DNA from 2 places in the Streptomyces sp. NBC_01314 genome. Region 1 is predicted to be linked to the other one. Evidence: riboswitches for the same ligand, from Rfam matches in the RefSeq annotation. Region 1 holds a riboswitch; the other holds the start of a gene.
What was found. A riboswitch is a leader RNA that binds a small molecule or an ion and turns the genes downstream of it on or off. The one in region 1 is predicted to bind cyclic di-AMP.
Positions count from the first base shown of each region.

Region 2: another riboswitch for cyclic di-AMP. It lies ahead of OG622_RS09390 (M23 family metallopeptidase); the one in region 1 lies ahead of OG622_RS14250 (M23 family metallopeptidase).

Region 1 covers NZ_CP108394.1:3,216,363-3,223,498, forward strand. The annotation lists gene OG622_RS14235 (GNAT family N-acetyltransferase) at 1-2,250, opposite strand, end outside; gene OG622_RS14240 (HPr family phosphocarrier protein) at 2,441-2,722, shown strand; gene OG622_RS14245 (GntR family transcriptional regulator) at 2,917-3,621, opposite strand; gene OG622_RS14250 (M23 family metallopeptidase) at 3,835-4,623, opposite strand; cyclic di-AMP (ydaO/yuaA leader) riboswitch at 4,636-4,809, opposite strand; gene OG622_RS14255 (M16 family metallopeptidase) at 5,013-6,401, opposite strand; gene OG622_RS14260 (M16 family metallopeptidase) at 6,398-7,136, opposite strand, start outside.
Region 2 covers NZ_CP108394.1:2,106,768-2,113,903, reverse strand. The annotation lists gene OG622_RS09395 (alpha-galactosidase) at 1-1,553, shown strand, start outside; cyclic di-AMP (ydaO/yuaA leader) riboswitch at 1,856-2,014, shown strand; gene OG622_RS09390 (M23 family metallopeptidase) at 2,019-3,035, shown strand; gene OG622_RS09385 (hypothetical protein) at 3,267-4,100, shown strand; gene OG622_RS09380 (DUF6250 domain-containing protein) at 4,097-4,813, shown strand; gene OG622_RS09375 (SGNH/GDSL hydrolase family protein) at 5,020-5,805, shown strand; gene OG622_RS09370 (TetR/AcrR family transcriptional regulator) at 6,168-6,788, opposite strand; gene OG622_RS09365 (Glu/Leu/Phe/Val dehydrogenase dimerization domain-containing protein) at 6,900-7,136, opposite strand, start outside.

The sequences.
Region 1 (7,136 bases):
CAGCAGCGCGTCGATCCGCTCGGCCGTCCCCTTCTCGTCGATGTCCTCGTACGCGGGCACCCGCCCCGGCTCGGTAGCCTCCCGTCGCCACTGGGCGTAGTTCACGGCTTCGGAGAGCGCGCGAACGGCACGCTCGGCGGCGGGGTAGGCGGGGATGAGCCGGGAGCCGGCCGGGTCGGAGGGCGCCTGCGCTTCGGGAGGCGCACCGTCGGCGACCGGCACCTCTGTGGGCGCCTGTGTGGGCGCCTCTGTTCTCGCCGCCCCCTCGGTGGGCTGTCGTTCCGCTGGGCGATGGGGGTCCCCCCGCTCCGGCGGAGCCGGGAGTGGCGGAGGGTGGACACCGCCCGCGACGCCGGGCGCCCTCCTGTCACCGACCTGCGGTGCCGTGCTCGCCGCCGCCGACAGCGCCTCCGCCAGCCCACCCAGCTCGACGTGCACGACAAGCACCGGCTTGCACGGATTCGCGGCGGCAGCCGACCGCAGCGCCTCCGCCAGGGCCGCGTCCCCCGGCGACACCTCCCCCAGCGCCGGTATCGCCGTGACCACCACCGCGTCGCACGAGTCGTCGGCCAGCGCCCGCGACAGCGCCGCGTGGAAGTCCCGCGCCGAGGCCCCGGTCGTCAGGTCCAGCGGGGGCAGCGGCCGCAACCCCTCGGAGAGACACGCGTCGTACGTGAGCATCCCCAAAGACTCGGAGTTCCCCAGGATCGCCACCCGCGGCCCGGCCGGCAGTGGCTGCCGGGCCAGCAGCAGCCCCGCGTCGACCAGTTCCGTGATCGTGTCGACCCGGATCACCCCGGCCTGCCGCAGCAGCGCGGACACGGTGGTGTGGGGCAGCATGGTGGCGCGTACGGCATGCCCCTGGGGTGCGGAACCGTGGCGCGCCCCCTGCACCACCACGAGCGGCTTGACCGCCGCCGTGCGCCGGGCGAGGCGGGTGAACTTGCGCGGGTTGCCGATGGACTCCAGATACATGAGGACGACGTCGGTGTCCGGGTCGTCGTACCAGTACTGGAGGACGTCGTTGCCGGAGACGTCCGCGCGGTTGCCGGACGACACGAAGGTGGAGACGCCCGTGACGCCGGTGACCCCTCCCCCGCGCCGGTGGAGCCGGGACAGCAGCGCGATCCCGATGGCGCCGGACTGGGCGAAGAGACCGATGCGACCGGAGCGCGGTGCCTCGGGGGCCAGCGAGGCGTTGAGCCGTACGCCGGGGGCGGTGTTGATGATCCCGAAGGCGTTCGGCCCGATGATGCGCATGCCGTACGTGCGCGCCTGGCGCACCAGTTCGCGCTGGCGCTCGCGCCCGTCGGGGCCGCTCTCGGCGTATCCGGCGGAGACGACCACGAGCCCCTGCACGCCGTGTTCACCGCACTCGGCGACGACCTCGGGGACGTGCCCGGCGGGGACGGCGACGACCGCGAGGTCGACGGGCCCCTCGATGTCGGTGACGGAGCGGTGCGCCGGCACCCCGCCGAGTTCTTTCTCGTCGTCCCGGAGGGCCTTGTTCACCGCGTACAGCCGGCCGGTGAAGCCCGCGTCCAGCAGATTGGCGAGGACGCTGCGGCCCACTCCGCCCGGCGTGCGCCCGGCGCCGATGACGGCGACCGAGCCGGGGGCGAGCAGCCGCTGGACGGATCTGGCCTCGGCCCGCTGCTCCCGCGCGCGCTGCACGGCGAGGGAGCGGTCGGTGGGCTCCAGGTCGAACTCCAGGCGGACGACGCCGTCCTCGAAGCTGCGCTTCTGCTGGTACCCGGCGTCGGTGAACACCTTGATCATCTTGTTGTTGGCGGGGAGCACCTCGGCGGCGAAGCGTCTGATGCCGCGCTCACGGGCGACGGCGGCGATGTGTTCGAGAAGAGCGGAGGCGACACCGCGCCCCTGGTGGGCGTCCTGGACGAGGAAGGCGACCTCGGCCTCGTCGGCGGGGGCGGACGCGGCCATCCCGTCGGCGCCGATGCGGTCGTAGCGTACGGTGGCGATGAACTCGCCGCCCACGGTGGCGGCGAGCCCCACCCGGTCCACGAAGTCGTGGTGCGTGAAGCGGTGGACGTCCTTGGCGGACAGGCGAGGGTACGGCGCGAAGAAGCGGTAGTACTTCGACTCGTCCGAGACCTGCTCGTAGAAGCTGACAAGACGCTCGGCGTCATCGACGGTGATGGGCCTGACGCGTGCGGTGCCGCCGTCACGCAGCACCACGTCGGCCTCCCAGTGGGCGGGATACTCGTGCCGGTCCGACGAGGTCTGCATGGGCCCCAGAGTACGGCTCGCGTACGGCAACGGCGCGGGGCCGTCCGGGGAAGCGCGACACTCGCGCGACAGCCGGTTCGCGGTCCGGCCGTGGGCCCGTTCCGGTGCGTCGCACGATATGGGAAACTGGTCTAGACAACATGGTCTAGACCTCTCTGAATCACCCGAGACACCTGAAGGGCAGCATCACATGGCTGAGCGCCGCGTCAACGTCGGCTGGGCCGAGGGCCTCCACGCCCGACCCGCATCCATCTTCGTCCGGGCCACCACGGCCTCCGGTATCCCCGTGACGATCGCCAAGGCCGACGGGAACCCCGTCAACGCGGCCTCCATGCTGGCGGTCCTGGGCCTCGGCGCCCAGGGCGGCGAGGAGATCGTGCTCACCTCCGACGCCGAGGGCTCGGACGCCGCGCTCGACCGTCTGGCGAAGCTCGTGGCCGAGGGGCTCGAAGAACTCCCCGAGACGGTCTGAACAGACGGGTAGCCGGGTAACCGGGTAGGTGGGGTAGCCGAAACGGAAAAGGCCTGAAAGGCCACCCGCACACACACCGAAGGGCTCGTCCGATTTATCGGGCGGGCCCTTCGCTTTTTCGTCCCGTTTTCGTTCCGCGGGCAGCGGAAAAAATGCCCCGCGGAATTCTTCCTTCTTTGTATACGGCTCCCGTGTTAATGCCGCAGGCTCGGCGTGTTTACGGAATGTTGCGAAGTCCTCACACGCTCCGGGCGTTCCGTCCCGCCGGCCCCGCCCGGAAATCGGAGCCGGTGCACGGCGGTGGCGCGCTCGGTGTGCAGGGACGTGATCGTCCGGGCCCGGTCGCTGTCGCCGCGCGCGACGGCGTCCACGATGCCGCCGTGCTCCGCCCAGGACTCCACGGGGTTGGCGGGTGCCTCGACCGCGTACATCCAGGCGATCTTGTGCCGCAGCTGGGCGAGCGTCGAGGTCAGGGCGGGGCTGCCGGACGCCTGTGCGAGCGTCTCGTGGAACCAGCCGCCCAGGGAGCGCAGATCCTCGCTGGTGCCCCTCCTGGCCCGCTCCTGGCCCAGCCTGACCAGGCCGCGCAACACTTTGAGGTGCGCCTCCGTGCGGCGCTGGGCGGCGCGGGCGGCGCCCAGCGGCTCCAGCAGCATGCGCATCTCCAGCAGGTCGGCGGCCTCCAGTTCGGTCGGCTCGGCGACGCACGCGCCCGCGTGCCGGCGGGTCACCACGAAGCCCTCGGCCTCCAGCGTGCGCAGCGCCTCGCGCACGGGGACCCGGCTGACGCCGTACCGGCGGGCGAGCAGTTCCTCGGTGAGACGGCTGCCGCGCTCGTAGACACCCGCGACGATGTCATCACGGATCGCCGTGCATACCGAGTGCGCCGGAATACGCATACCGACCTCCGCCTTAATCCCCGTGAAACGTCGATAGTTGACGTGTGTTCCAGCGACTCTATTGCAGCGGGCCGGAATTTCCGATGGCAGGCCGGAATCCAGGGATATTTTTTGGACAGGAGGTACGTCACAACGCGAAAAGCCCCGGCTCGGTGAGCCGGGGCCTTCGGGGAAGCGTGGAGCGTCGCGCCGGAGTGCGCCGCGCGAGTTGCGTCAGACGTTCACGCCGTGCGAGCGCAGGTAGGCGACAGGGTCGATGTCCGAGCCGTACTCGGCCGTCGTCCGGGCCTCGAAGTGCAGATGCGGGCCGGTGACGTTGCCGGTCGCCCCGGAGAGGCCGATCTGCTGGCCGGGGGTGACCGTCTGGCCGACGGAGACGCCGATGGACGACAGGTGGCCGTACTGGGTGTACGTGCCGTCGGTCATCTTGATGACGATGTTGTTGCCGTACGCGCCGCCCCAGCCCGCCTCCACGACGGTGCCGGAGCCGACCGCCAGGACGGACGTGCCGGTGGCGGCGTGGAAGTCGACGCCGGTGTGGCTGCCGGAGGACCAGACGGCGCCGCCGGCCTTGTAGCCGGTGGAGATGTACGAGCCGCTGATGGGGGAGACATAGGTGTTGAGGCGCTCGCGCTCGGCCGCACGGGCGGCACGGGCCTTGATCTCCTCGCGCTCCTTGGCGACGGCACGTTCCTGCTCGGCCTTCTCGGCGGCGGCCTTCCTGGCCTCCTCCTGTGCCTTCTTCTTGACCGCGGCCACCTCGGCGGCCTGCTGCTGGGCGGCGGCCTGGGCGTCCACCTGGTCGGCGACCGTGTCGCCGAGCACGATGATCTGGTTCAGGCCGGTCTGCTCGACTGCGGGCTCCTCCGCGGCGAGCGCGGGGGCGGCCAGGGTGCCGATGACACCGGTGGTGGTGAGAGCGGCGACGCCCACGTTCCTCGTGGTCGTGCGCTGTACACGGCCGGGGCGGCGGTGCTTCCCGGGGGCGCGGGTGAACGCCATGAAGTGGGTGGTCCTTTCCTTCCCTCTCGCCTACCGGGTTAGCTGACGGGTTCGGAGCAGGAAGGTCTCCTACGGCCACCCCTCGTTTCGCGTGGCTCGCGAAGGGCACCCGATTCACCCCAGGGACTTCGGTGGGTCCCCGGCTCCCCTGGCTCGCGCCATGCGGGGACTCGGCGATGACTGTCCGGTGCCGCGGCTGCGGCGAACTTCTGACGAACAGCCGGACCGACGCTAAGTGGGCCGCCTTCGAAATAACAAACGGATCACAGGATTTGTTAAGTACGCCACAGGTCAGACACGCAACCTCCGCCATCAATACGGACAAACGTGGGCCCTGGTGACTCTTCAGTCACCAGGGCCCCACAGGCGCGCGTCTTTTCGTCCGGTTCCTACTCGGCCGGTACGACGGTGACTTCACCGATTCCGAGGGCCCTGACCGGCTCCTCGATCTGCGCGGCGTCCCCGACGAGCACGGTCACCAGACGGTCCACCGGGAAGGCGCTCACGACGGCCGCGGTGGCCTCCACCGTGCCGGTGGCGGCGAGTTGGCGGTAAAGCGTCGACTGGTAGTCGTCCGGCAGGTGCTGCTCGACCTGGTCGGCCAGCGTGTTCGCCACGGCCGCGGCGGTCTCGAACTTGAGGGGGGCGACCCCGACGAGGTTCTGCACGGCGACGTCACGCTCGGTGTCGGTCAACCCCTCGGCGGCCAGCGTGCGCAGCACGGTCCACAGGTCGTCGAGCGCCGGACCGGTGTTGGGTGTGTCGACGGAGCCGCTGATGGCGAGCATCGCCGTGCCCGAGCCGTCGGGCGCGGAACGCAGCACCTGGCCGAACGCGCGCACCCCGTAGGTGTAGCCCTTCTCCTCGCGCAGGACCCGGTCCAGACGGGAGGTGAGGGTGCCACCGAGGCAGTAGGTGCCGAGCACCTGGGCGGGCCACACACGGTCGTGCCGGTCGGCGCCCACCCGGCCGATGAGCAACTGGGTCTGTACGGAGCCGGGGCGGTCCACGATGATCACCCGCCCGGTGTCGTCGGCGCTCACCGACGGCACGGTGCTCGGCTTGGCCGCGGAGCCGGTCCAGGCGCCCAGGGTCTCGCCGAGCAGCGTGTCGAGGTCGACCCCGGTGAGGTCGCCGACCACCACGGCGGTGGCTGTCGCGGGGCGTACGTGCCGCTCGTAGAAGGCGCGTACGGCCGCGGAGTCGATGCCCTCCACGGTCTCCTCGGTGCCCTGGCGGGGCCGCGACATGCGGGACGTGGCCGGGAACAGCTGCCTGTAGAGCTCCTTGGCGGCCCGGCGGCCCGGGTTGGCGGTCTCGTGCGGGATCTCGTCGAGCCGGTTGGCCACCAGCCGCTCGATCTCGCTGTCCTCGAACGCGGGTGCCCGCAGCGCGTCGGCGAGCAGCCCGAGGGCTTTCTCCAGCCGTGACACGGGCACTTCGAGGGACAGGCGTACGCAGGGGTGGTCGGCGTGCGAGTCCAGGGTGGCGCCGCAGCGCTCCAGCTCGGCGGCGAACTCCTCGGCCGTGTGCTTGTCGGTGCCCTCGGAGAACGCCCTGGTCATGATGGTGGCGACGCCGTCGAGGCCGGTCGGCTCGGCGTCCAGGGGCGCGTCGAGGATGACCTCGACGGCGACGACCTGCTGGCCGGGGCGGTGACAGTGGAGCACGGTCAGGCCGTTGTCCAGGGTGCCGCGCTCGGGTGCCGGGAACGCCCAGGGCCTGGCGTCGCCGGCCTGGGGCTGCGGGTGGAAGTCCATGGTCGCGAGCTCGGTCACTTCGCCGACTCCTCGTTCTCGTCGGTGGTTTCGACGGCGTCCGCCTCGGCGGCTTCCTCTTCGGCGCCCTCTTCGCCGGCGACGGGCTCGTACACGAGCACTGCGCGGTTGTCGGGCCTGAGGCGCGCCTTGGCGATCTCCTGGACCTCGTCGGCCGTCACTTCGAGGACACGGTCGACGGCGGTGAGGGCGAGCTTCGGGTCGCCGAACAGGACCGCGTACCGGCACAGTTCGTCGGCGCGGCCCGAGACCGTGCCGAGCCGGTCCAGCCACTCGCGCTCCAGCTGGGCCTGGGCGCGCTCCATCTCCTCCGCCGTGGGGCCCTCCGCGGCGAACCGGGCGAGTTCCTCGTCGACGGCGGCCTCGATGACGGGCACCTCGACGTCACCGGAGGTCTTCACGTCCATCCACGCCACGGAGGGCGCGCCGGCCAGCCGCAGCAGGCCGAACCCGGCCGTCACGGCCGTACGGTCACGCCGTACGAGCCGGTTGTAGAGGCGGGACGACTCGCCGCCGCCGAGGATCGTGAGCGCCAGGTCGGCCGCGTCGCACGCGCGCGTGCCGTCCTCCGGCAGCCGGTAGGAGGCCATCAACGCGCGCGCGGGGACGTTCTCCTCGACCACCTCGCGCAGTTGCTCGCCCATGACGTCGGGCAGCGCGCCGCTGCGCGGCTCGGGCTTGCCGTCGTACGAGGGGATCGAGCCGAAGTACTTCTCCACCCACGCGAGCGTCTGC
Region 2 (7,136 bases), 1.1 Mb from region 1:
TCGTGCGCGGGGACCTCACCTACGGCGAGAAGGTCATCGGCAGCCGGCGCGGACACACCGGGCACCAGCACCTGCCCTGGGTCGCCCTGGACACCGACGCCACCGAGGAGCGCGGCGAGGTCTACGGCTGCGCCCTCGGCTGGTCGGGGTCCTGGCGGATCGCGGTCGCCCAACTCCCGGACGCGCGCGTACAGATCACCGGCGGCGCCGGATACGACGAGTCCGGTCTGCTGCGGCTGGACACGGGGGAGACGTTCACCACGCCCGTCTTCGCCGGCCTGTGGAGCGACGGCGGCCACGGCGGGGCCAGCCGCGCCTGGCACGCGTACCAGCGGACGTACGTCATCCCGGACGCGGACCAGGACCGGCCGGTGCTCTTCAACTCCTGGGAGGCCACCGAGTTCGACATCTCCGAGGAACAGCAGGGGACGCTCGCCCGGCGGGCGGCTGCCATCGGGGTCGAGCTGTTCGTCGTGGACGACGGCTGGTTCGGGGCGCGTACGAGCGACCGGGCCGGCCTCGGCGACTGGACACCCAATCCGGACCGCTTCCCGAAGGGGCTGAAGCCGCTCGCCGACTATGTGCGCACCCTCGGTATGCAGTTCGGCATCTGGGTCGAGCCCGAGATGATCAACCCGGACAGTGAGCTGTACCGGGCGCATCCCGAATGGGCACAGTTCCAACCAGGACGAAAGCGGACGGAGCTGCGTAATCAGCTCGTACTCAACCTCGCGCGCGAGGACGTCCAGGAATACCTCTGGGAACGGCTGGACACACTCCTGTCCAGCGCGCCGATCGACTATGTGAAGTGGGACTTCAATCGCTGCTTCACGGACGCCGGCTGGCCCGGGGAGCCGTACCCGCAGAAGCTGTGGGTGGAGCACGTGCGCGCCTTCTACGCCCTGCTGGACCGGCTGCGTGCCGCGCACCCGGGGGTGGCGTTCGAGTCGTGCTCGGGCGGCGGCGGCCGGATCGACCTCGGGGTGATGGCCCGGACGGATCAGGTGTGGACGTCCGACAACACCGATCCGCTCGACCGGCTCGCCATCCAGCACGGCTTCAGCCAGATCCACCCGGCCCGGACCATGGCCGCGTGGGTCACCGACAGCCCGAACAACCAGCTCAACGGCCGGGTCAGCACGTTGCGGTTCCGCTTCGTCAGCGCCATGGCGGGTGTGCTCGGCGTCGGCGGCGACCTCACCGAGTGGACGGAGGAGGAGCTGGCCGAGGCGGGGAGCTGGGTCGAGCTGTACAAGGAGATCCGGCCGGTCGTGCAGCGAGGGGACCTCTACCGGCTGCGGCCGCCGACAGGCGGACTGAGTGCCGTGCAGTACGTCCACGGCGACGAGATCGTCGTCCTCGCCTGGCTCCAGGCCCAGCACTACGGCGAGGCGCCGGCCCCGCTCCGGCTGCGCGGACTCGACCCGACAGAAACGTACGAGTGCCGCGAAACGGGCGAATCGCATCGAGGTGCCGTGCTGTTGCATCACGGATTGCGGACGGGGCTGCGCGGTGACTTCGATGCGACGGTTATCCGCCTGCGTCGCACTTGAGTGATCTGTCCGAAATACAGCCGTAATTCCAACAAGCCCTGAAATGAGCTCTACTGGCGCGTAGGTGCGTGAGCAGCGTCATATTCGTGACGTTCCGCTGTCGCCATGTGCACGTAATTCGTATGTGCTTGCAGGGCCGTTGGTGAATGCTCAAGACCGGCCTTTTACGGAGTGTAATCGTGAATTGATGTAAGGATCAGGTAGGAAGACGCACAGGAAGTCCCAATAGTTGTCTCTGTGGGCACAAGTCGCTTACGTTCGGCGTCAATCCGGACGGACGCCCAATCCTGCCGCCGACCGGAGCCGCAAACCGACCTGATCCACGGCAGGAGCGGGGGACCCACAGGTATTACCGCCTGTTCCGGTCTCCGGAACGGCTAGGGGTAAAGCCGTGCGCAAGCACGGCCGGACATCTCCAGTCCGCACCCGACAGCTCACCTCGCAGGCGCCGGAGAGGAATGCACCATGCCCGCGAAGGGTAAGCACCGCCGTCCGAAGTCCCAACGTCTCACCCGCTCGATCGCCGCCGCCGGGACCGGTGGCGCGGCGCTCGCGCTGCCGCTGATCGGAGCTGCCGGCGCCCACGCCGCGACCCCGACGGCCGCCGTTTCCGGTGCGTCCGAGAAGACGGCCACGATCGCCACCGAGAAGGCCGTGGCCGAGGCCGGCGCACGGTTCGAGCAGGCAGAGAAGGCCGCGCAGGCGGAGAAGAGCGCCACCAAGAAGGCGGCGACGAAGACCTATTCGGTGAAGGTCGGCGACTACCTCGCGAAGATCGCGGACGAGCAGGACGTCGAGGGGGGCTGGAAGCAGCTCTACTCGGACAACCGCGAGGCGGTCGGCTCCGACCCCTCGCTCATCCACCCGGGCCTCAGGCTCAGCATCGGTGGCCAGGCCGCGTCGGGCGGTACGTCGCAGTCGTCGACGAAGCCCCAGCTGTCGCAGTCCTCGAAGTCGTCGAAGTCCGCCGAGTCGTCCGAGTCGTCGAAGCCCTCAGGCTCGTCGACGCAGGAGTCGAAGGACACGCAGGCGTCGACCTCCACGTCGAACGGCCAGTCCTCGTCGTCCAGCAGCTCCGGCTTCAGCCTGCCCCTCCAGGGCGCCACCATCGGCACCGCGTACAAGACCGCGGGCAGCATGTGGTCCAGCGGCTACCACACGGGCGTCGACTTCGTCGCCCCGACCGGGACCACCCTCAAGGCCGTGGGCGCGGGCACCGTCGTCTCCGCCGGCTGGGGCGGCGCGTACGGCAACCAGGTCGTCATCAAGCTCGCCGACGGCTACTACGCCCAGTACGCCCACCTGTCCTCGATCTCCGTCTCCGCGGGGCAGTCCGTGAGCGGCGGCCAGCAGATCGGCCTCTCGGGCGCGACCGGCAACGTCACCGGGCCGCACCTCCACTTCGAGATCCGCACCACCCCCGACTACGGCTCGGACATCGACCCGCTGGCCTACCTCCGCTCGAAGGGCGTCAGCGTCTGAGGCTCCGCCGCCCGACCGCGCCGAAGGCCGGCCCCCGTGACCAGGGGGCCGGCCTTCGGCGTTCCTGGAGGGCCGGCCCTCCTCCGCGTCGGCTGCTCTCGTTCCGGCCCGCGGCGATGCGCGATCACCGTATTGCGGTCTTGTGGCATGGCTGATCGAAGACTCGACAGGGGTGCGCGTGTGCGGACACAGTGATCTCTGTAAGCGCTTTCTGTGTCTTCGGAGGTCTCCGTGTCCGGCGTCGACCGACGCACTGCCGTCGAAAGCCGCGTCCTCGTGAGCGGCGCGTTGGCCGTGGGGCTTCCAGCCGGGGCCTTTCCGCCCGCGCTCGCCTCCAATGAGCCGGGCCTGGTGCGTCCCGATGGCCGACGGCTCGTCCACGAGGGGCACGGGAGCCGCACCGTCGAGGCCGCCGTCACCGTCAACTCCGGCTCCCGGCCGCGCTTCCGCTTCACCGGTGGCAGCGTCCGCGCCCCGTTCGACGTCACGTCCGTCACCTCGCCCGCGCAGATCCACGTGTCGGTGGACGGCGGCCCGAAACGGCTGTACGCCGTCGACCGGAGCGGCCTCGACCGGAGCGGCCTCGCGCCCGGCGCGCGCGTCTGCAACGTCCAGGACGGCAAGGTCGCCACGACCACCCCTGGCGTCGACTTCTCCATCCGGTGGGACGGCGACAGGGGTTCGGAACTCCTGGACCACACCCACGTCTCCGAGTGGGACCCGGCGACGGAGTCCGGCACGAAGACCTGCGACCCGGCCGGTGTCGACTCCGCGGCCCGCGACGCGACCCCGTTCTACGACGGCGACATCGTCGGCGACCGGCGCGAGGAGACCCTCGCCGAGACCGCCGACCACACAGCCATGCGGCTCTGCACCACCACCGAACCGACGAGGACCCGCGACCACCCGCTCGCCCACAACGCCGCGTACCGGCTGGGCCGGACCGTCCGCGGCCACCTCCAGTCGACGTACACGGACCACCGCCTCGGCTCCGAGACCCGCCGGATACCGCGGCCCGCCATCGCCCGCACTTCCCGTACGGCACCAACACAAGGAGCGTCATGACCACCCGTAGAGCTTTCGGAGCCATCGCCGCCGGTGCCGCCCTCGTGGCGTTCGGTCCGGCGGGGGCGGTGTCCGCGAACGCGCGTCGGCGTCGCGGTCGGCTGATCGCCGCCGACGACTTCCGGCACGGTCTCGGGCAGTGGGCCGTGGAACTGGAGAGGGGCGGCGCGGTCACGGCCTCGCGCGGTGTGCTGGACGTCGACGTGCCGGCCGGGGCCACGGTCTGGTTCAGGCGGAAGCTGGAAGGGCCGTACGTCGCCGAGTACACGGCCACGCCGGTTTCCGCGGGCGGGGTCAACGACCGGGTTTCCGACCTCAACAACTTCTGGAACGCCGTCGATGCGCGGTCGCCCGGTGATCTTTTCGCCACTCCGCGTGGGGGAGCGCTCGCCGAGTACGACCATCTGAAGACGTACTACGCCGGGTTCGGCGCCAACACGAATACGACGACGCGGCTGCGTCGGTATGTCGGCGAGGCGGGTGTGCGGCCGTTGATCTACGACTACACCGAGCCGCTGCTCGTCGCGAACGAGCCGAACCATGTCCGGATCGTCTCCGACGGTTCGAAGGTCCAGTGGTGGAACAACGGGCGACTCGTGTTCGACTACGTCGATCCCGCGCCGTACACAGGTGGGCATTTCGCCTTCCGCACCACCTGGAGTCACTTCCGGATCGAGGACTTCCGGGTGTGGAGGTCGGGCGGCCGGCACTGAGTGGTCGGACGGATCGTGACGGTGGGACGGACCGTGAGGGTCGGGGTGGTGGGAGCCGCCATCCCGGCCTGGCGTATTCCGGGTTGACCAACACTTGACCCGTGGCCTATCTCACCGACCGTCAAGCATTTAATACGGTCGCGTAGGTCACATCCGACGGTGAATCATGGGGCGATGTGGCAGACGATTCGAATGACAGCAGATCGATGATCGGGTCGTACGTGGCGGTGGGGGACAGCTTCACCGAGGGCGTCGGCGATCCCGGACCCGACGGGCGGTTCGTCGGCTGGGCCGACCGGTTCGCGGTGCTCCTCGCGGACCGGGTGCCCGAGGGCGACTTCGACTACACCAACCTGGCGGTGCGGGGGAAACTGCTCGATCAGATCGTGGTGGATCAGGTGCCGCGGGCTCTGGAGCTCGCGCCGGATCTCATTTCCTTCAGCGCGGGCGGCAACGACATCATCCGGCCGGGCACCGATCCCGACGAGGTCGCCGAGCGGTTCGAGCGGGCGGTGTCCAGGCTCACTTCGGCTGTCGGCACGGTCATGGTGACGACCGGCTTCGACACCCGTGACGTACCGGTGCTGAAGCATCTGCGGGGCAAGATCGCCACGTACAACCTGCATGTGCGGGCCATCGCCGACCGGTACGGGTGTCCCGTGCTGGACCTGTGGTCCCTGAAGACGGTGCAGGACCGGCGGGCCTGGGACCTCGACCGGCTGCATCTGTCACCGGAGGGGCACACGCGGGTCGCTCTGCGGGCCGGAAAGGCGCTGGGCGTCGACATTCCGGCCGATCCCGATCAGCCGTGGCCTCCGCTGCCGCCGCGCGGCACGCTCGAGATTCGGCGCGACAACATCCACTGGGCACGGGAGTATCTGGTGCCGTGGATCGGGCGGCGGCTGCGGGGGGAGTCGTCCGGGGATCATGTGTCGGCGAAGGGGCAGTTGTCGCCGGACGACATCAGGACGCGGATCGGGGCGGTGGCCTGAGCGGATTGCCTCCTGCGGTTGGCCGGTTCGCGTGCGTGGCCCCGGTTTGGGGCCGTCGGCCCCGGTGCGGGTGGGTACCTTTTCGCTGTGGGGGCGTGTGCTGTGGGGCGGGTCCGCGTGGGGTGCGGTTGTTCGCGGGGTTCCCCGCGCCCCTGTTGGGGCGCTTGTGGCCCGGTGGGTGGGGGAGTCGGGGCCGTGACGGTGCGTAGAGCCCGTCGTCCGGCGCCCTACTGCCCGTGGGCGGGGAGCCGTTCTCCGGGCCGCTGTATGTGTGGGGGTGCTCCGCACCGGCACGGCCCCTTCCGTCGTCGGGTGGCTTCGCGCCGTCGAGGCAGGGGATCGCGCGGCGTGGCGGTGGTCTGTCAGCGGGTCGTCGCTGTCAGGGTTTCGCGGGTCAGGCCCAGTTCGTGGGCCAGGGCCTCGTCGGCCCAGGTCCGGGCTCGGGCGCGGGAGACGGCTCCGTCGTAGGTCGTCAGCTGGACGGCCAGGCCGTCCAGGAGGGCGGTGAGGCGCAGGGCCGTCGCCGCGGGGTCCGGGCACTCGAACTCGTCGGCCGCCACGCCGGCTTCGATGACCTCGGTGAGGGCGGCCTTCCACTGTCTGTCCAGGTCGCGGGTGACCTCACGGAGGGCGGGTTCGCGGAGGGCGGCCGCCCAGCCCTCGATCCACAGGCGCCAGCCCTTGGCCTGGCCTGTCGGGGCGTACCAGCGGACGGCCGCGCGGAGTCGGCGCAGTGCTGTGGTGCGGCGGCCCAGCAGTTTGCGGAGGTGGGCGAGGTCGTCCTCGGCGGCGTACCGGAAGGCCTCGGCCACCAGTCTTTCCTTGGTCGAGAAGTGGTAGAGCACCAAGGCGTTGCTCACCCCGAGGACGGCGGCCACGTCGGCGATCCGTACCGCCGCGACGCCCCGCTCCCCGATCTGCTCGATGGCGGCCCGGAGCAGTTCCGCCCGCCGCTCGGCCACACTCAACCGCACCCTGCCCACGCGGCAACCCTACCCAGGGCCGGGACGGCCGCCGCAGCGTTCGAGCCACCTCGGGTCGGGCCGGTGACCGCCGGGTGTGTGTGATCGAGGGTGCCGGTCGTTCGCTGCCGGTCAGCGGTGTCGGCCGAATCGGTCCGTGATCGCCGGGACCCGGTCGGCGGCGATGGCGTGGGCGGCGGCGCGGGGGGTCGTGCCGTCGGTCTCGGCTCGGGTGAGTGTCAGGTCGACGAGGGCGCGCATGGAGCGGCGGACATGGGTGAACGCCTCGTCGGCGGTGGGGCCGATGTCGCCGAACAGGGTCCACCACCACCAGGCGTTCGTCCCGGAGTTGACCACGACGTCGGGCAG